3 regions of the Laribacter hongkongensis DSM 14985 genome follow, and region 2 is predicted to be linked to each of the others. Evidence: predicted binding sites of a transcription regulator. Region 2 holds the regulator's gene; each other region holds the start of a gene.
What was found. Region 2 encodes FNR, which switches genes on or off when oxygen is low (the NO sensors DNR and NnrR bind a similar motif). Its sites were predicted from a motif close to TTGATNNNNATCAA; they were not measured.
Positions count from the first base shown of each region.

Region 1: a site for FNR is predicted at 4,391-4,404, ahead of G542_RS0104725 (universal stress protein). Genes of this name have one in related genera too.
Region 3: a site for FNR is predicted at 4,629-4,642, ahead of G542_RS0115315 (cytochrome-c peroxidase). Genes of this name have one in related genera too.

Region 1 covers NZ_AUHR01000004.1:26,863-33,985, reverse strand. The annotation lists gene ubiE (bifunctional demethylmenaquinone methyltransferase/2-methoxy-6-polyprenyl-1,4-benzoquinol methylase UbiE) at 1-677, shown strand, start outside; gene G542_RS0104745 (ATP-binding protein) at 744-1,616, shown strand; gene G542_RS0104740 (ion channel) at 1,611-2,045, opposite strand; gene G542_RS0104735 (class I SAM-dependent methyltransferase) at 2,143-3,096, shown strand; gene trxA (thioredoxin) at 3,371-3,739, shown strand; gene G542_RS0104725 (universal stress protein) at 3,798-4,262, opposite strand; gene G542_RS0104720 (homoserine dehydrogenase) at 4,521-5,831, shown strand; gene G542_RS0104715 (GNAT family N-acetyltransferase) at 5,824-6,363, shown strand; gene thrC (threonine synthase) at 6,360-7,123, shown strand, end outside.
Region 2 covers NZ_AUHR01000006.1:149,902-157,024, forward strand. The annotation lists gene G542_RS0107705 (protein-L-isoaspartate(D-aspartate) O-methyltransferase) at 1-491, shown strand, start outside; gene G542_RS0107710 (peptidoglycan DD-metalloendopeptidase family protein) at 581-1,699, shown strand; gene rpoS (RNA polymerase sigma factor RpoS) at 1,744-2,694, shown strand; gene fnr (fumarate/nitrate reduction transcriptional regulator Fnr) at 2,761-3,516, opposite strand; gene hemN (oxygen-independent coproporphyrinogen III oxidase) at 3,618-5,030, shown strand; gene alr (alanine racemase) at 5,472-6,551, opposite strand; gene G542_RS0107735 (DedA family protein) at 6,672-7,123, shown strand, end outside.
Region 3 covers NZ_KE383998.1:76,039-83,161, forward strand. The annotation lists gene thiM (hydroxyethylthiazole kinase) at 1-332, opposite strand, end outside; TPP riboswitch at 380-482, opposite strand; gene G542_RS0115300 (hypothetical protein) at 538-966, opposite strand; gene G542_RS0115305 (DMT family transporter) at 999-1,898, opposite strand; gene ppsA (phosphoenolpyruvate synthase) at 2,034-4,418, opposite strand; gene G542_RS0115315 (cytochrome-c peroxidase) at 4,747-5,805, shown strand; gene G542_RS0115320 (iron-containing alcohol dehydrogenase) at 5,881-7,032, opposite strand.

The sequences.
Region 1 (7,123 bases), on a different contig from region 2:
GTGTGGCCGAAGTATTCCACTCGGTGGCCAAAAAATACGACGTGATGAACGACCTGATGTCGGGCGGCCTGCACCGGATCTGGAAGCATTTCACCCTGTCGACCGCCGGTGTGCGGCCGGGCATGAAGGTGCTCGACATTGCCGGCGGCACCGGCGACCTCGCCCGCGGCTGGAAAAAACGCGTCGGCAAGACCGGTGAAGTGTGGCTGACCGACATCAACAGCTCCATGCTGACCGTCGGCCGCGACCGCCTGCTCGACGAGGGCATGATCCTGCCGGTCGCCATTGCCGACGCCGAAAAGCTGCCGTTCCCCGACAACCATTTCGATCTGGTATCGGTGGCTTTCGGCCTGCGCAACATGACCCACAAGGACCAGGCACTCAAGGAAATGTGCCGGGTGCTCAAGCCCGGCGGCAAGCTCCTGGTGCTGGAGTTTTCCAAAGTCTGGACCCCGCTCAAGCCGGTCTACGACCTGTATTCGTTCAAGGCCCTGCCGCTGATGGGCAAGCTGGTGGCCCGCGATGCCGACAGTTACCAGTACCTTGCCGAATCGATCCGCATGCACCCGGACCAGGATACCCTCAAGGACATGATGCTGGAGGCCGGCTTCGGCAAGGTGGACTACCACAACCTGTCCGCCGGTGTCGTGGCCCTGCACAAGGGCTACAAGCTGTAAGCCTGGCCGGCCCTCTGCTCCGGTCCGACCGGGCCGGCTCCACTTGCACGCCCGATGCCCTCTGCCATGACCGACCCTGCCCTGCTGCAACGCTTTGACGCCCTGCTCGACCGCCTTGACCGCCTGCTGCCACCGCCGCTGCCGCCCACTGACTGGAACGCGCCGGCATTCCGCTGGCAGCGGCAGAACGGCCGAGGTGTCTTGCGTGCCGTATCGGCGCCGCACACCGTCCGGCTGGACGAACTCACCCATGTCGAGCGGCAGAAAACCCGCCTGCTGCGCAATACGGCCGCCTTTGTCGCCGGACGCCCGGCCAACAACGTGCTGCTGACCGGCGCGCGCGGCTCGGGCAAATCCTCGCTGGTCAAGGCCCTGCTGCCGGCCTTCATGGCCGACGGGCTGCGACTGGTGGAGGTCGACCGCCAGCATCTCGCCGACCTCGCCGACATTGTCGAGCCGCTGTCCCTGCGTCCGGAACGCTTCATCCTGTTCTGTGACGACCTGTCGTTTGAAGAGGGCGACGACGCCTACAAGGCGCTCAAGAGTGCCCTGGACGGCGGACTGGCCCAGCGGGCCGACAACGTGCTGATCTATGCCACTTCCAACCGTCGCCACCTGTTGCCCGACCGCATGGCCGACAACCTGGCCACCCAGCGCATCGACGACGAAATCCATCCCGGCGAAGCCGTCGAAGAGAAAGTCTCCCTGTCCGAGCGCTTTGGCCTGTGGTTGTCTTTCTATCCTTTCGACCAGGATGCCTATCTGGCAGCAGTCGGCGTCTGGTTACAGCACTTCGGGCTGGAACCGGACCCGGAGGCCGAAGCCGCGGCCCTGTTGTGGGCCCGCCTGCGCGGTGCGCGCTCGGGCCGCATTGCCTGGCAATTTGCCTGCGACTGGGCCGGCAGGATGCCCGAGGAACGCACTGCCCTGTCGCTATAACAACCGTGCCGCGGCCTTGGCCTGCTCGCGCGTCAGCTCGCGCACGTGCACCAGATAGGCGCCGGACAGGCCGAACATCAGCATGCCCAGTGCGGACTCATACGGCCCGAGCAGCCGCCCCAGCGCTCCGGCCGGCCCGTGGTCGGCCAGACCGACGGTTGAGTAGCTGGAAATGGAATAGAAAAACGCATTGCTGAAGCTCTCCATGCCGGCCGTGTGCCAGTAAAACAGCGCCCACAGCAGCACCGGCCCCATGTGCACCAGCATCAGCAGGTAGGTCACCACGCCGAACAGCACGGTCTCGCTGAAAGCGGAAACCCGGATGCGGCCGATCATGAAATGCGTCAGCCGGTTGATGCAGAAAATCCCCAGCGCATGCACGACCACGGTCAGCAGGGTCAGGAAGGCTGCCCAGAAAAAATACGCCATCACCTCATCCTTTGGTGCGTGGAACGGACAATGTGATTGATAATGCGGAATTGGACGGGGCGCTGCCCCGTTCGTTCTTTGCTGCCGACCTGCCGATATGCGTGACCTGACTCCCTTCATCAACCGCCTGAAAAAAAACGACCGCCACACCGCCAAGCTCGCCCGCCGGATGGCGACCGACTGCTGGCGTGTCTACGACCGCGACCTGCCGGAGTTTCCGGTAGCCGTCGACCGCTACGGCGACTGGCTGCACATTGCCGAATACGACACCGGCTGGCAGCAGGATGACGAAACCCGTGAAATCTGGGCGGAAGGGGTCAAGGCGGCCTGCGCCGAAGCCCTGTCCGTTCCGTTTGAGCAGATCGCCTTCAAGACCCGCCAGCGCCAGAAAGGGCTGGCCCAGTACGAAAAGACCGGTGACGCGGGCGAATTCTTTGTCGTCCACGAGGCCGGGCTGCGTTTTGAGGTCAACCTGACCCGCTATCTGGATACCGGCCTGTTCCTCGACCACCGGCCTACCCGCGCCCGGGTCCGCAGCGAAGCGGCCGGCAAACGTTTTCTCAACCTGTTTGCCTATACCGGCAGCTTTACCGTGCATGCTGCGGCCGGTGGCGCCAGCAGCAGCATGACGGTCGACCTCTCCAACACCTATCTTGACTGGGCCGAGCGCAATCTGGCGCTCAACGGGCTGGACCTGCCCTGCCACCGGCGCGAGCGTGCCGACGTACTGGCTTGGCTCGACGATGCCATCGACCAGGGTCAACAGTACGACCTGATCGTGATGGACCCGCCATCGTTTTCCAACTCGAAAAAGATGTTCGACACCCTCGACGTCCAGCGGGACCAGCACTATCTGGTCGACAGTGCCATGCAGCTGCTGGCACCTGGAGGGGTCCTGTATTTCTCCAACAACCTGCGCGGCTTCACGCTGGCAACCGAGCTGGCCGAGCGCTACCACGTCACCGACATTACCCATCAGTCCGTGCCGGAAGATTTCCGTAACCGCAAGATCCACCAGTGCTTCCGCATCATAGCCAAAGACAATGCGTGAACTTGACATGGATCAAGGTTAGATTTTCAGAGAAGTCTAATATTACATCTGAACCGCAGTTGGTTCGATGTAGTTTCTCCTCTATTTCTCCTTTGCAGACTTCTGCGCCGCCCTTTAGCGGCGCATTTTTTTGTTCGTCACATAGGCTATAACTATTACGTAACGGCAAGCAATTCAATTATCCAAGAGACTTGCGACCAGCTACGCTACTTCCATATTACTTGCCACCGGCCGTTAGCAGGCCGTCGTTCCGCCTTATGCAAAGGAAGCCATCATGGCCGTACAGATTCTGACTCAAGCCAACTTCAACGAAACCGTCCAGTCCGACAAGCCGGTCATCATCGACTTCTGGGCGCCGTGGTGTGCTCCTTGCCGCATGTTTGCCCCGATTTTTGAAGCTGCTGCCGACAAGCATCCGGACATCCTGTTCGCCAAGGTCAACACCGAAGAAGAACAGGCCCTGGCCTCGGCCTTCGGCATCCGCTCCATTCCGACCCTGATGGTGTTCCGCGAACAGATCATGCTGTTCCAGCAGGCCGGTGCCCTGCCGGCCAATGGACTGGAACAGCTGATCGGACAGGTCCGCTCGGTCGACATGGATGAAGTCCGCCGCCAGATCGAGGCGGAAAAGCCCGGACAATGATCCGCAAAAACGGCCGCAACAGCGGCCGTTTTTCATGCTGCCCGAACAGTCGTCCGGCTCAGGACTGCACCTCGCGTACCATCAGCACCGGCACCCGGCTGTTGCGCAGCACCATCTCGGCATCGCTGCCCATCAGCAGGCGGTCAAGTCCGCGCCGGCCGTGCGTGCCCATCACGATCATGTCGGCATTGCTCTGTTCGGCGGCCTCGACGATCAGGTCGGCCACCGTCGTCACGTCACGGGTCACGATCAGGCGTTCGGTCGCTACGCCCTTGGCCTGGGCGCTGGCTTCGGCACGGGCCACCAGTGCCTCGGCCTCGTCACGCAGGGTTTTGTCATGCCCGCCGGACAGGGTCAGGTCTTCGCGCGGGATGTAGGCGATCATCGGGTAGACCACGGTCGGATCAATGACGTGCAGCAGCTTGATCCTGCTGCCCAGCGCCGCGGCCAGTGCAATGGCTTCCTGCAGGCCACGCTCGGCAGCCGGACTGCCGTCCAGCGGAACCAGAATATTGCGATACATCATTGTCTCCCTTCATCGGATCGGATTGCATGGCGGCATGGTGCCAGCCCTGTGATTTTGGAGTTGCCGCGCCCGGAGCCGGTTCCGGCGCCAGCCTTTCCAGTATGGGGACATGACGCCGTTCCTGCTTGACCCGAGTCAACTCCTGGTGGCTTGTCCGGCGCCAAATACGCCATTTCACGCGCCGCAGCAAATTGTGTGGCATATTCGGAGCTAGGTTTTTACATACTCATTCAGGCATCTAACGCAGGAGCAACGATGAAGCCGATTCATGTGGGCATCATGGGCGTCGGTACGGTCGGCGGCGGTACCGCCACCGTGTTGAAACGCAACGCAGAAGAAATCAGCCGCCGCGCCGGCCGCACGATCGCACTCAAAATGGCCGCCAACCTGGACGTGGCCAAGGCACGCGAACTCGTCGGCGACGACGTGGAAGTGGTCAGCGACGCCCGGCTGGTTGCCACCCACCCCGACATCGACATCGTGGTGGAACTGATCGGCGGCACCGGCATCGCCAAGGACCTGGTACTCACGGCCATCGACAACGGCAAGCACGTGGTCACCGCCAACAAGAAACTGCTGGCCGAACACGGTAACGAAATCTTTGCCCGCGCCAGCGCCAAGGGCGTGATCGTGGCCTTTGAAGCGGCCGTGGCCGGCGGCATCCCGATCATCAAGGCGCTGCGCGAAGGCCTGACCGCCAACCACATCGAATGGATCGCCGGCATCATCAACGGCACCTCCAACTTCATCCTGACCGAAATGCGCGAGAAGGGCCTGGCGTTTGCCGACGTGCTCAGGCAGGCACAGGAGCTCGGCTACGCCGAAGCCGACCCGACCTTCGACATCGAAGGCCACGACGCCGGCCACAAGCTGACCATCATGTCGGCCATCGCCTTCGGCATCCCGATGCAGTTCGACAAGTGCTACCTCGAAGGCATCTCCAGACTCACGTCCGAAGACATCCGCTACGCCGAAGAACTGGGCTACCGCGTCAAGCTGCTGGGCATTACCCGCCGCGCCGCCAACGGCATTGAGCTGCGTGTACACCCGACCCTGATTCCGGAAAGCCGCCTGATCGCCAACGTCAACGGCGTCATGAACGCCGTGCTGGCCAAGGGCGATGCCGTCGGCCCGACGCTTTACTACGGCGCCGGCGCCGGCAGCCTGCCGACCGCCTCGGCCGTGGTCGCCGACATTGTCGACGTGACCCGTCTTGCCACCGCTGATCCGGAACACCGCGTGCCGCATCTGGCGTTCCAGCCGGAGTGCATTGCCGACCTGCCGATCCTGCCGATCGAAGAAATCGAAACCAGCTACTACCTGCGCGTGCCGGTAGTGGACCGTCCGGGCGTGCTGGCCGACATCACCCGCATCCTGGCCGACGAGCAGATCTCGATCGAAGCGCTGATCCAGAAGGGCAGCGACCAGGGCAGTCATACCGAAATCGTGCTGCTGACCCATCGCGTACAGGAAAAACACGCCAACTCGGCCATCCGCCGCATCGAGGCACTCGACAGCGTCAAGGGCCGCATCGTGCGCATCCGCATGGAAGCCCTGAATGGCTGACCTGCCGCCGCTGCCGGGCACGGCCATCCGCCCTGCCCGGGCGGCAGACCTGCCCGGCATCGTCGCCATCTACAACAGCACCGTGCCGCTGCGCACCGTGACAGCCGATACCGAGCCAGTCAGCGTGGCCAGCCGGCAGGCGTGGTTTGATGCCCATCACCCCGATCACCACCCGCTGTGGGTGGTCGAGGATGCCGAAGGGCAACTCCTGGGCTGGGCCAGCCTGTCACCGTTTTACGGCCGGCCGGCCTATGCGGCCACTGCCGAAGTCAGCATCTACCTTGCCGGACCCGCGCGCGGCCACGGCCTCGGGCGCTGGCTGCTCGACTACGTCATGGCCCGCAGCCCGGCACTGGGTATCCGCACCCTGCTGGGCTTCATTTTTTCGCACAACCCCGCAAGCCTTGCCCTGTTTGCCCGGGCCGGCTTTGCCTCTTGGGGAGAGCTGCCCGACGTGGCCGAGCTGGACGGCACCCGCCGTTCGCTGTCCATCCTCGGCCGGCATCTTCCCGACCCCGACCCGATACCATGAACTACATCAGCACCCGCGGCGCCCGGCTGGGCAGCTTTTCCGACATTCTCCTGATGGGGCTGGCCCCCGATGGCGGCTTGGCCTTGCCCGAGCACTACCCGCAGATCGACCGCGCCACCCTCGATGCCTGGCGTGGCCTTGATTACCCGGCACTGGCGTTTGAAATCATCCGCCTGTTCGCCGACGACATTCCCGCTGACGACCTGAAGCGCCTGGTGTCTGCCACCTACCGCGCCGAGGTGTTCGGCAGCACCGACATTACCCCGCTCAAGGAACTGGAGCCGGGGCTGGCGATCCTCGAGCTTTCCAACGGCCCGACCCTTGCCTTCAAGGACGTGGCCATGCAGTTCCTTGGCCATGTGTTCGAATACGTGCTGGCCCGCCGTGGCGAAACCCTCAACATCCTCGGTGCCACGTCCGGTGACACCGGCAGCGCCGCCGAATACGCCATGCGTGGCAAGGCCGGCATCAATGTGTTCATGCTGAGCCCACACGGCCTGATGAGCCCGTTCCAGCAGGCGCAGATGTACAGCCTGATGGATGCCAACATCCACAACCTCGCAGTGCGCGGCGTGTTCGACGACTGCCAGGACATCGTCAAGGCAGTGCAGAACGACCACGCCTTCAAGGCCCGCTACAAGATCGGCACGGTGAATTCGATCAACTGGGCACGCGTGGTGGCGCAGGTGGTGTACTACTTCAAGGGCTACTTTGCCGCCACCCGCAGCAATGACGAAAGCGTCAGCTTCTGCGTGCCGTC
Region 2 (7,123 bases):
ACACGGCCCTGCCGCTGGGTCATGGCCAGACCATTTCCCAACCCCTGATCGTGGCACGCATGATCGAACTGCTGCTGGAAGGCCGCACACCCGGGCGCGTACTGGAAGTCGGTACTGGCTGCGGTTACCAGGCCGCCGTGTTGTCGCGGCTGTTTCCCGAGGTGTATTCCGTCGAACGGATCGCCGCCCTGCTGGACAAGGCCCGGCTCAACCTGCGTGCTGCGCGCATGGTGACACCACGGCTGGTACATACCGACGGCCGGCAGGGCCTGCCCGAGGCTGCGCCCTTTGACAGCATCATCGTGGCGGCAGCGGCACCGGCCATTCCGGACGAGCTGACCAACCAGCTGGCAGCCAACGGCCGGCTGGTTCTTCCGGTCGGCAATGATCTCGAACAGCACCTGTGGATGATCGAACGCACCGCCAGCGGACTACGGCGCCAGAAGCTGGATCCGGTGAAATTTGTCCCGCTGCTGTCCGGTCGCCAGTGAAAAATAGTTCAATAAAATTCAGCAAATGCTAATTTTGTTCTGGACATATCCGGGGTGCTTGTTTAAACCTAATTTACTAGAAGGTTAGGATGATGTTTTTGGCCTGCAAACGTGTCGCTCGATTCGCCTGGTGTGGCGGTGTACTGCTCCTGTCCGGATGCAGTGCACTGGAACAACCCGCCGCACCGATTGTCCAGCATGGGAATGCCGGACAACAGGCTGATGCAGCCCCGCGCCCCGTCACGGAAGCCAGTACGGCCTATGCCGCACCGGCAGCCAGCCGGATTACTCCGGTCGGTTCAACGCCTGTCGGTGAAAATGCCACCGCCGGGCAGGCAGACATGACCGGATTACCGGAAACCTATACCGTCAAACCGGGTGACAACCTGTTCAGGATTGCACTGAATCACGGCATGGGCTACCGGGAGCTGGCTGAACTGAACGGCATCAGCAATCCGGCTGACATCAAGGTAGGCCAGACGCTGCGGATCCAGGTCAAGGGCGACGGTCGTGCACCGACAGCTGCCAGTCCGCAGGCAGACAGCAGCCAGCAACCTGCAGGGGTGTCTGCTGCACCGGTTTATGCCACAGGGGCGACCCAGAGCGGTGACGGTAGCATCAAACAACATCCTAAAGGACTGAAACTGCCGTATTCACCCGCAGCAGCCGAGCAATTGGCACGGGAAAGCCAGACGGCCGGCAATACCGCACCTTCGGGTGCAACGGCCACACCGGACAAACCCACTGCACCCCAGGGAGACAAAACTGCCAACAAGCCTGTACCGGAACCAGCCGGCAAAACGGATACCCGTCCTGCCGCCCCGCGCGCAGCCGATGCCGATACGCCCGAGAGCGGCTGGCAGTGGCCTGTAAGCGGATCACCGTCAAAATATGACGAGAGAACCAAAGGGGTAGACATTCCAGGCAAAATGGGTCAGCCTGTTCAGGCTGCTGCCGACGGCAAGGTGGTCTACAGCGGCACAGGATTACGAGGCTACGGAAAACTCATCATCATCAAGCACAACAAGGCTTTCCTGAGCGCCTACGCACATAACAACACCCTCTTGGTCAAAGAGGGACAGGCGGTCCGGAAAGGCCAGAAAATTGCCGAAATGGGCAACTCGGACGCAGACAAGACCAAACTGCACTTCGAATTGCGCCGCTACGGCAAACCGGTCGATCCATATAACTACATGCCGCAGCTCTGAGCCCGCACTCGCCGGAGCCTGACTGGCAGAGGGAAAATACCGACATGAGTAACAACGACATTGACCGTATCGACGATGAAGAAGTAGACGAACTCGAGGAAGACAAGCACGACGAAGAACAGGAAGCTGCAGAGGCTGAAGAGTCCGGCGGTCGTGCCTACGAAGAAGTAGCCGACGTTACCCAGATCTACCTCAATGACATCGGCAACAATGCTCTGCTGACTCCCGACGAAGAACGTGCCTTGGCGCGCCGGGTGGTACAGGGTGACTTCGAAGCCCGGCAGCGCATGATCGAACACAACCTGCGCCTCGTCGTGAACATTGCCAAGCATTACATCAATCGCGGCATGGCTCTGCTCGATCTGATCGAGGAAGGCAACATCGGCTTGATGCATGCACTGGAAAAATTCGATCCCGAGCGTGGTTTCCGCTTCTCGACCTACGCCACCTGGTGGATTCGCCAGTCGATCGAACGCGCCATCATGAACCAGTCGCGCACGATCCGTCTGCCCGTTCATGTCATCAAGGAGCTCAACGTCTACCTGCGGGCATCGCGTCATCTCGAAAGCCAGATTGGCCGCGATCCCACGATCGATGAAATTGCCCACCTTGTCGGCAAGCCACCGGAGGAAGTCCGCCGGGTCATGAGCCTCAACGAGCGCATGGCCTCTCTGGATGCGCCACTTGATATCGACCCCATGCTCACCATCGGCGAATCCATTCCCGACGAGCAGCAGGAAGAGCCGGACATCAAGCTGCACGGCATGCAGGTCAACCGCTACGTCCAGACTTGGCTGAAGCAGCTGACCGACAAGCAGCGGCTGGTCATTGAGCGGCGCTACGGGCTGAATGGCTACGAAATCTGTACTCTTGAAGAGCTTGCAGACAGCCTGAGCCTGACCCGTGAGCGGGTTCGCCAGATCCAGATTGAAGGACTCGAAAGCCTGCGGCGCATATTGCGACGCAAAGGTATCAGCAAGGACATGCTGTTCTAGCCAGAGCAAGAAAAAGCCCGCCATATGGCGGGCTTTGACAGCAATAACGAAGTGATGAAGACGAAATCAGGATTGCGGTGGTTGTGTGGCGGGAAGACATCCGCCTACCAGATCTTTCAGACGCTCGGGCTGAATCAGCTGGATATGCTTGTGCTCGACCGTAATCCAGCCTTGGGACTGGAACTTGGACAAGGTCCTGCTGACCGTTTCCAGCTTCAACCCCAGAAAGGAGCCGATTTCTTCACGGCTCATGCGCAGGATGAAATCGTTGGCTGCAAAACCGCGTGCCGAAAAGCGTTGGGACAGGTTAAGCAGGAATGCAGCCAGACGCTCCTCGGCCTTCATGTTGCCCAGCAGCAGCATGACCGACTGGTCTCGAACGATTTCACGGCTCATCAAGCGGAAGAAATGATGCTGCAGCGACGGAATCTCGCGCCCAAGGCTCTCCATGCGGACAAATGGCAATTCGCAGACCTCGGCATCTTCCAGTGCGACCGCATCACAGCCGTGGGCACCACTCGAAACACCATCCAGCCCCAGAAGCTCGCCGGACATCTGGAATCCGGTCACCTGCTCGCGGCCATCATGACTGGAAATGCAGGTCTTGAAAAAACCGGTACGAATCGCAAACATCGACTTGAACGGCTCGCCAGCCCGGAACAGGTATTCACCACGTTTCAAGCGCCGGCTTTGACGGATGACCGCATCAAGCTGACTCATCTCCTCCCGGTTCAAACCGATGGGGAGGCACAGCTCACGCAGGCTGCAGCTTGAGCAAGAGACCTTCAGTGTATGGGCGCAGATCGGGTTGTGTTCGGCCATAATATGCAAAAAGGTTAACTTTCAGTCCGGTCTTGACCATCATCAAAGGTTAGACTGTCCCACTCAGGCAAAGTACAGCAGTGCCTGAAAGGTATACCCAGATGACAAATTTTACTGAATCAGGCATCACGCCTGTGCAGTTCGTTTTTGACCGCGAACTGATCGAAAAACTCGATGGAAGCGGCCCTCGCTACACCTCCTACCCCACAGCGGATCGTTTTACTGATGCATTCAGCGAGGCCGATTATCACCATTGGCTGAAACAAAGGCAAATCGGCGCCTGCGCCCGAGGCGTATCATTATACGCTCATATTCCTTTCTGCAATACCGTTTGCTACTACTGCGCCTGTAACAAGATCATCACCAAAGACAAGTCACGCGCGGATACCTATCTGGATTATCTCGAGCGCGAACTGGCCCTGCATGCCGAGTACCTGCAAGGTCACCCGCAGCTGGCCCAGCTCCACTTTGGCGGAGGCACACCCACCTTCCTGTCGGATGCACAGATGACGCGCCTGATGCAGGCAATCGGCCGTCACTTCCAGCTCGTACCGCATGGCGAATACTCAATCGAAATCGATCCGCGCAAAGTCACGGCAGACAACGTCAAACACTTGGCCAGCCTTGGTTTCAACCGCATGTCGGTCGGCGTACAGGACTTTGACCCGCAGGTACAGACAGCCGTCAACCGCATCCAGAGCCTGGAAGAAACCCGCGCCGTCATTGATGCAGCACGAGCCAGCGGCTTCAAGTCCGTCAGCATCGACCTGATCTACGGCCTGCCGCACCAGACACTCGAATCGGTGCAGACCACGCTGGAAACCGTGCTCGAAATCCGTCCGGACCGGCTGGCTTTCTACAACTATGCACATCTGCCCACCCTGTTCATGCCGCAGCGGCGCATCAACGAGGCAGACCTTCCGTCACCATCGGCCAAGCTCGACATCCTGCAAATGGCCGTACAGACCCTCACCGATGCCGGTTATGTCTTCATCGGCATGGATCACTTCGCCCTGCCGGACGACGATCTGGCGGTTGCCCTGCGACAAGGACGCCTGCAACGCAATTTCCAGGGCTACTCCACCCACGCCGACCATGACCTGATTGCCATCGGCGTATCGTCCATCGGCAAGGTCGGTGCCAGCTACCACCAGAACGAAAAGGACATCGAGCGCTACTATGCCGCGCTGGATGCCGGTCATCTTCCGGTCATGCGCGGCATGCACCTGTCGGCGGACGACCTGCTGCGCCGGGCCATCATCCAGGCCCTGATGTGCCGCTTTGCCCTGTCGATGGATGCCATGGGAGAAAGCTTCGGCATCGACTTCCGGCAATACTTCGCCCCCGAGCTGGAACGACTGGCCGACCATGCCGATCTGGGACTGCTCACGATGGACGAAGAGTGGATCACCATCACGCCCAAAGGACGCTTCCTGATCCGGACCATCGCCATGGTCTTCGACCGCCACTTGCGCGAACGCACGACCAAAGCCAGGTACTCACGCACGATCTAGCGCCCACCCGGGCCGTAGCCGTCCCCGCCAGCGCAGGGATCCGGACTGACGGAACACAGGCCTGAGCCAGTTATTGCATGCACGGATGCCCCAAGGGGCATCCGTCTTTTTGTTTGTGTGGATACCAAGCGGGGTCCCCCGTCTGTCACCAGATTGCCCCCGGTTCGCACCCGGCAACCACCAGGCAAACCATGGCATCAGGATTGGCCGGACCTTGGCTGCTCGCCCGTCCGGCAGCAGCCCACTACGGAAATCCAGTCAAAGAGAAAGTTGACCAATAGCCCGCGCGCACAACCCGTCATGCACGGACCACACGGCACAACACCGGTATCACAGGCCTGTCCGTAGGGCACGCAGCCTCTTTGGTTCCGGTCCACGGCACCTCCGGCACAGGCAGATCAACTCCAGCCTGGTCTGAAGCACAGACAGGCCGGCCTGCACTCAGGCCCCAACCACCCTACGCGGCACACGTGGCGCCAAAGCGCACATCAGTTCATAACCGATGGTCCCGGCTGCCGTGGCCACGTCGTCGATCGACACACCATCACCGCCCCACAGCGTCACCCGGTCTCCGACACCAGCCTGCGGCAGACTGGTGAGATCAATGGTAAGCATGTCCATCGACACCCGCCCCACCAGCCGGGCAGGCTGACCGCCGATCGCACAGGGCGTACCGGCCGGCGCCACACGCGGATAGCCATCAGCATAACCACAGGCTACCACACCAATGCGCATCGGCCGGTCGGCCACGAATGTCGCGCCATAACCGACGGCATCTCCGGCTTGCAGCGACTGCACGCCAATGATGTCAGCCTCCAGCCGCATGGCCGGCCGCAGCCCCAGTTCAGCGGCCGACTGGTCGGCAAACGGACTGGCACCGTAAAGCATGATGCCTGGACGCACATACTGACGCCGGCTGGCCGGATGACGCATCAGCGCCGCCGAATTGGCCACGCACGACGGCAGGCCGAGCGAGGCATTGACTTCGTCAAAGCGGGACAACTGGGCGGCAATGCCGGGGTCGCCGTCGGCCGTGGCAAAGTGGGTCATCAGCCCCGCCAGACGGATGTCGTTGCGTGCCTGCAACCAGGCTGCGGCGCGTGGCGCCTCGTCGGGGCGGAATCCCAGCCGGTTCATGCCGGTATTGAGCTTGAGCATGACTTCAAGCGGAGCCGGCAAGCTGCCCTGCTTCAGCCAGTCGAACTGGTGCGCGGCATGAAACGGCACCGTCAGTTGCAGACGGGCAGCTTCCTCCAGTTCGGCACGGTCAAAGCAGCCCTCCAGCAACAGGATCGGCTGTCGCAGACCGGCCTCACGCAAGGTACGGGCCTGCTCGATGTTGATGAGGGCAAAACCGTCGGCCAGACCGGCCAGCGCTGCCGCCACCTGTTCATAACCGTGGCCGTAGGCATCGGCCTTGATGACGGCAAAGGCAAAACTTTCCGGAGAACAGGCTTTGGCTTGTTGATAATTGTGACGGATAGCGGCCAGATCGAGGGTCGCGCGGATCGGACGTGTCATGGGAAGTCGATTTAAGGCACCGCAAAGGCGGTTCTGGAGGGCTGTGATAGTATCAGTGTGTTAGTTGTTTCTGTTGTGGTTCCCCACCTTTTCCTACCGGATTTTCCGTACTGCCTGCTGATGGACATCCTGCAAACGCTGATCGAATTTTTTACCGGCTACGGCTACGCCGCTGTCTTTCTGGTGTTGCTGGCCTGCGGATTCGGTCTGCCGATTCCGGAGGACATCACCCTGGTCGCCGGCGGCATCATTTCCGGACTGGGCTACACACACGTGCACACCATGTTCGCCGTCGGCATGGCCGGCGTGCTGGCAGGTGATGCCACCATGTTCCTGATCGGCCGCCTGTACGGCCCACGGGTACGCCGGCTCAAGTTCGTGCGCAAGATCCTCACGCCATCGCGTTTCCGCATGGTGCAGGGCAAGTTCGCCCGCTACGGCAACTGGGTGCTGTTCGTGGCCCGCTTCCTGCCCGGCCTGCGCTCGCCGATCTTCCTGACTGCCGGCATGACCCGGCGCATCCCGTTCTGGCGCTTCCTGCTGCTGGATGGCCTCGCAGCGCTGATCAGCGT
Region 3 (7,123 bases), on a different contig from region 2:
TGGGTGCGGAACGCCAGTGCGCCCACCGCAACCGGATCGAGTGTCCACGGGGTGCCGGCTTCCAGTGCGGCGGCCACCGCCACGCGCATGGCGTCGGCCTGAACGGGGGTCAGGGTGCCGACATTCACCAGCACGGCCGAGGCCATGCGGGCAAAGTCGCCGGCTTCTTCGCGGGCAATGACCATGGCCGGAGCAGCGCCGGCGGCCAGCAGGACATTGGCAGTGAACTGGGAAACGACCTGGTTGGTCAGGCAGTGCACCAGCGGCGGATGCTGGCGCACGAGATCAGGCAGCCGGATGGCGGCGGGCGGAAGGGGAAGCAGGTCCGACATGACAGGTCCTCACGGCATGCCGCGGGGACGGACGGAGAGCGGATCTCCCGCTTCCATCGTGACCTCCCTACGCTGGCATGACCCAGATCAGGTGAATGCGGGTAAAGTCTCAGCCGGTGGCCAGGCCACACGACACCCCGAGTCACGGTTGCAACAAAACGGCCCGATTGTGCGAGCCGCCGGCAAGGGCGTCAACCTTGCCCGGTCAGCAGCCGGTTTCGCCTGCCATGTTGAGCAGGTTGAAGCCCGAAGGCGTATCCACTTCCAGCTGCGCCAGCACTGACTGGCGGCCGGCATGTGCGGCACCAGCGACCGACAGCTGCACCTTGACCTGCACCTGGCCGGTCGGATCGGCAAACAGCTGCACTTCCTGCTGCCCGCCCGGCAGGCTGGCACCGCTGGCCTGCTGGCGGCTGAGTTTCACCCGCTCGTCCCCGAGGCGGATCCGGGCAGCGCCCTGGGCATCGGCCACGAAGAACGTGCCGCCGGCTGGCTGGGTCAGCGTCATGCCACAGCCCTTGAGGTCAATGTCCTGTACCGCCAGCGGCCGCACGTTCATCGAACGCACGGTCGATGTCGAAGCGCAGGCGGTCAGCAGCAGGCCCAGCAGGGCGGGAAACAGCACTCGGTTCATGGCAGGCATTCCAGGCGAAAGACAAGCCGGCATTATGCGCTGCAACCGGCCGTCTGTTGCACACGTGGCGCATCCGGCCGCTGCCCCCACAGCACGCCGGCCAGAATCAGCCCGCACGCCGCCCATTGCGGCGGATTGAGATGCTCGCCCAGCAGCGCCCAGGCCAGCATCAGGGTAAAGACGGGGATCAGGTTCAGGAACATGCCGGCCTGCGATACCGGGATGCGCGATACACCCCAGGTGTAAAGCCCGTAGGCGCCCAGCGTGATGCCGGCCCCCAGATACAGCACGACCAGCGACGGCAGCAACGGCAGTTCGGTCGGCAGCTGCACGTCCGGCAGCAGCATCAGGCTGCCGAACCACAGGGTGCCCATGCCGCTTTGCATCAGGGTCAGGGCGCTGGCCGGATAGCGGCGCGTCAGCCGCTTGGCGACCAGCATGTAGCCCGTGGCGCAGACCAGTGCCACGATCAGCAGCAGGTTGCCGAGCATGGGGTCTGGCGCATCAGCACTGGCCTCGCTGGCCAGCGTCAGCCAGGCGATGCCGGCAATCGACACGCAGCTGCCCAGTGCCAGCGAACGGGTGATGTGCTCGGCGAGGAAGATGCGGGCACCGACAGCCACAAAGACCGGCAGCATGGCAGTCAGTACGCCGGCCTGGCTGGCCGAGGTACGCAGCAGGGATTCGGATTCGAACAGGAAATACAGACAGGGCTCGCACAGTGCCATGAATACCAGCCAGCGCCAGTCTCCGCGCTGGCGGTCGATGCGGCGCCAGGCTGACCAGACAAACGGTGCCAGGCACAGGGTACAGATGGCCATGCGCGCCGCCAGCACCACGTAGGGATCGAAGATGGCAAACACGTACTTGAGGGCAATGTACGAACTCGCCCACAGCAGCATGGCGACGGTCAGCGCAACGTAGGCCAGCATGGAAATGGCAACCCGATTGAGATAAACGCACCATGCTACGAAAAAATGCCGTGTTGATACAGTGTTTTCCGGTGACGGCAAAAAAACAGCGCCGCCCTTACCGGGGCGGCGCCGTGATTCCGGCAGCAGGCAGTCTTACTTGCCGGCTTCCTTGGCCAGGTACAGCCAGGTTTCAACCACGGTATCCGGGTTCAGCGAGAGGGTGTGGATGCCTTCGTCCATCAGCCACTTGGCGAAGTCCGGATGGTCCGACGGGCCCTGGCCGCAGATGCCGACATACTTGCCCAGACGGTTGGCGGTGCGGATCGCCATCGACAGCATGGCTTTCACGGCGGGATCGCGCTCGTCGAAGGTCGGGGCGATCGGACCGCCGGAGTCGCGGTCGACGCCGAGGGTCAGCTGGGTCATGTCGTTCGAGCCGATCGAGAAGCCGTCGAAGTACTCGAGGTACTGTTCGGCCAGCACGGCGTTGGTCGGCAGTTCGCACATCATGATCAGGCGCAGGCCGTTCTTGCCGCGCTCCAGGCCGAAGTCCTTGAGGATGTCGACCACCTTGGCGGCTTCGGTCAGGGTGCGCACGAACGGGATCATCACTTCCACGTTGGTGAGGCCCATGGTTTCGCGCACCTTGCGGATGGCACGGCACTCGAGCTCGAAGCAGTCGCGGAATTCCGGAGCGATGTAACGTGCCGCACCACGGAAGCCGATCATCGGGTTTTCTTCGTGCGGTTCGTACAGGCTGCCGCCGATCAGGTTGGCGTATTCGTTCGACTTGAAGTCGGACATGCGCACGATGACCTTCTTCGGATAGAAGGCAGCGGCGATGGTCGAAACGCCTTCGGCGATCTTGTCGACGTAGAAGTCCACCGGGCTGGCGTAGCCGCTGATGCGGTCACGGATGGTGGCCTGCAGTTCGGACGGCAGGCTGTCGATTTCCAGCAGGGCCTTCGGGTGGATGCCGATCTGGCGGTTGATGATGAATTCCATGCGGGCCAGACCCACGCCTTCGTTCGGCAGCTGCGCGAAGTCGAAGGCGAGTTCCGGGTTGCCGACGTTCATCATGATCTTGACCGGCGACTCGGGCATCTTGTCGAGGGCGAGGTCGATCACCTCGATGTCCAGCAGGCCATCGTAGATGTTGCCGGTATCGCCTTCGGCGCAGGATACGGTCACCTGCATGCCGTCCTTCAGCACGTCGGTGGCGTCACCGCAGCCGACCACGGCCGGAATGCCGAGTTCGCGGGCGATGATGGCAGCGTGGCAGGTACGGCCGCCACGGTTGGTGACGATGGCGGCAGCGCGCTTCATCACCGGTTCCCAGTCGGGGTCGGTCATGTCGGTGACGAGCACGTCGCCGGCCTTGACGCGGTCCATTTCGGCAGCGCTCTGGATCAGGCGCACGACACCCTGGCCGATCTTCTGGCCGATGGCACGGCCTTCGGCCAGCACGGCCGACTTGTTCTTCAGGCGGTAACGGCGCAGGGTTTCCACGCGGTTTTCCTGCGATTTGACCGTTTCCGGACGGGCCTGCAGGATGTAGAGCTTGCCGTCGATGCCGTCACGGCCCCACTCGATGTCCATCGGGCGGGCGTAGTGCTTTTCGATGATCTGGGCGTAGCGGGCCAGTTCTTCGACTTCGGCATCGGTGATCGAGAACTGGCGGCGCAGTTCGGGCTCGACATCCAGCGTGCGCACCGAACGGCCGGCCTGGTTGGCGTCGGTGAACTCCATCTTGATGAGCTTGGAGCCCATGTTCTTTTTCAGGATGGCCGGGCGGCCGGCTTCGAGGGTGGGCTTGTGGACGTAGAATTCGTCCGGGTTCACGGCACCCTGCACCACGGTTTCACCGAGGCCGTACGAGGCGGTGACGAACACCACCTTGTCAAAACCGGATTCGGTATCGATGGTGAACATCACGCCCGAAGCGCCCACGTCCGAGCGCACCATGCGCTGAATGCCGGCCGACAGGGCCACCACGTCGTGGGCAAAGCCCTTGTGCACGCGGTAGGCAATGGCGCGGTCATTGTAGAGCGAGGCAAAGACGTGATGGATGGCTTCCTTCACGTTGTCGTAGCCGCGAATGTTCAGGAAGGTTTCCTGCTGGCCGGCGAACGAGGCATCCGGCAGGTCTTCAGCGGTCGCAGAGGAGCGCACGGCCACCGAGATATCGGCATTGGCGTCCGCCACCATCTTTTCGTAGGCCACGCGCACTTCGGCTTCGAGCTGCGGCGGGAACGGCGTATCGATGACGAGCTGGCGGATTTCCTTGCCGACCCGGGCCAGTTCGACCACGTTGTCGACGTCCAGAGCGGCCAGCATCGCATTGATGCGGTCGGAAAGGCCGTCATGGGCGAGGAAGTCGCGATAGGCCTGTGCGGTCGTGGCGAAACCACCCGGTACGCGTACGCCCGATTCCGCCAGTTGGCTGATCATTTCGCCAAGCGACGCGTTTTTGCCGCCGACGGATTCCACGTCGGTCATGCGCAGCTTGTCGAACCAGACAACGTAAGTCTCTGCCATTACTGAAAAGTTCCTGTTTTAGAGGGAGGGTGGAAACCGGAAAGTCGCGATTCTAGCCCAAACATGACAAAAAAAATATGGCCGATATTGCATCGCAACAGCTGAATTATCCGTGACTTGCGCGCATTCCTCCCCTGCTTGCCACTGGCCTTGCCATCGATCTGACCACGTCCTTTTTTTACCCAAAAAACAATTTCTTTGTCATTTTTGTTGATGCTTATCAAATACTTTCCGGCAAAACTAGGTAGAAATACGGGCTATCAATCTGCCTTGATTCATAAGGCCGATCAATAGCCCTTGTTTATCACCCTCATAGAAAGAGGCAATCATGAATCGTCAAATTGCTCTGGGAATGGCCGCTGCAACGCTTGCCCTGCCGCTGCTGGCAGTCGCCGCCGACAATGCGACCCTCACAACTGCCCGCGCCGTGTTTGCACCCCTGCCCGCCTCGGCAGACAACCACGCCACCAACAAGCTCAACCCGGCCAAGGTGGCACTTGGCAAACAACTGTATTTCGACGCACGTCTTTCGAAGGGAGGCACGGTCAGCTGTAACACCTGTCACAACCTGGCCACCTATGGTGTCGACAACCTGCCGACCTCGATGGGGCACAAGGGCATGTTCGGTGGCCGTAACGCCCCGACCGTGATGAACGCCGCCCTGCTCAAGCCGCACTTCTGGGACGGCCGCGCCAAGGATGCCGAAGAACAGGCCAAGGGTCCGATCATGAACCCGGTGGAAATGGCCATTCCGCACGAAGGCTTTGCCGTCGAGCGCATCGCCTCGATCCCGGAATACCAGGCCCAGTTCCAGAAGGCCTTCCCGGGCGAAAAGGCTCCGCTGACCTACGACAACATCGCCAACGCCATTGCTGCTTTCGAGCGCACCCTGCTGACCCCGTCGCGCTTTGACGCCTGGCTCAAGGGTGACACCAAGGCCATGAGCGCCCAGGAAGTCCGTGGCGTGAAGACCTTTGTCGAGAAGGGCTGTGTAGCCTGTCACGCCGGCAGCACCATCGGCGGCGACAACTTCTTCAAGTTCGGTCTGGTCAAGGGTCCGTACAGTGACTTCACCGGCGTCAAGAATACCGACCACGGTGTCTACGACCTGACCAAGAAGGATTCGGACATGGACGTGTTCCGTACGCCGACCCTGCGCAACGTCGAACGCACCTATCCGTACTTCCACGACGGCAGCGTGTGGGAACTCGACAAGGCCGTGCGCATCATGGGCCAGACCCAGCTCGGCATCCAGCTCAACGACCAGGAAGTGGCCGACATCACCGCCTTCCTGAAGTCGCTGACCGGCACCGTTCCGACTGCCGCCCTGCAACTGCCGATCCTGCCGGCCTCGACCGCCAAGACCACCAAGCCGGACAACATGTAAGCTGCTGCCCGGCCTGCACAAGACAACGCCCCGGTTTTCCGGGGCGTTTTTGCTGGTTGCCGGAACGGCCGGCGGCTACAGGGCCGCCAGCAGGATGCGGTTGGCCACCTCGGGCGTGATGCGCCGCCGCTCGCCCAGCGCCGTCATGCCGTGTGCCACCAGCTTGTAGAGGATCGGCGACAGGTCGTCGATGCCGATGCCCCATTCCGACAGCCGTACCGGCACGCCCAGCGACCTGAAAAAGCGCCGGGTGGCAGCGATGGCAGCATCGATGCGTTCGCACTCGCTGCCCCCCTGGATGCCCCATACGCGCTCGGCGTATTGCAGCAGCTTGTCGTGCTTGTCGTCACGACACACTTCCAGTACCGCCGGCATCAGCGCCGCCAGCGTCCGGCCGTGGTCGATGCCGAACAGGCCGGTGACCTCATGGCCGATCATGTGCGCCGACCAGTCATGCGGCACCCCTATGCCGATCAGCCGGTTCAGCGCCAGCGTCGCCCCCCACATGGCCGTGGCGCGGGCATGATAATCGTCGGGCTTTTCCATCAGTACCGGACCGGTTTCGATCAGGGTCTGCAACAGCCCCTCGGCCCAACGGTCCTGGATCGGCGCCTGGGCCGGATAGGTCAGGTACTGCTCAGTGACATGCACGAAGGTATCGACAATGCCGTTGGCGGTCTGCTGGGGCGGCAGCGAGAAAGTGGTCAGCGGGTCAAGGATGGCAAAGCGCGGCTGGACCAGCGGCGTCTTGAACTCCAGCTTGTCGGAACTGGCGTAGCGGCTGATCACCGCACCGTCGTTGGATTCCGACCCGGTAGCCGGCAGGGTCAGCACCACGCCGATCGGCATGACGCCGGTCAGCCGCGAAGCCGCGTCGGTGGTCAGCAGCTCCCACGGCTCACCCGGGTGCGCCATGCCGGCGGCAATGTATTTGCTGCCGTCGATGACCGAACCGCCACCGACAGCCAGGATCCAGTCGACCCGCTCTTCCCGCCCCAGCGCGATGGCCTGGTCCAGCGTTTCGCAAGCCGGATTGGCCTCGATGCCGCCAAACTCGAACAGCCGGGCATGATCGGCCAGCGCACAGCGCACCTGGTCCAGCACGCCGTTGCGCAGCACGCTGCCCTGGCCGTATGTCACCAGCACCCGTGCCCCGCCGGGAACCAGCTCCCGCAGACGGGCGATTTCCCCCCGGCCGAACACGATGCGGGTCGGGTTGTGGAACATGAAATTCTGCATGGCAAACCTTTCGCTGACTCGACCGCTGTCAGCACCGGGCACTGGGCTGCCGGTGCCGGAGGTCCATGCGTTCACCCTA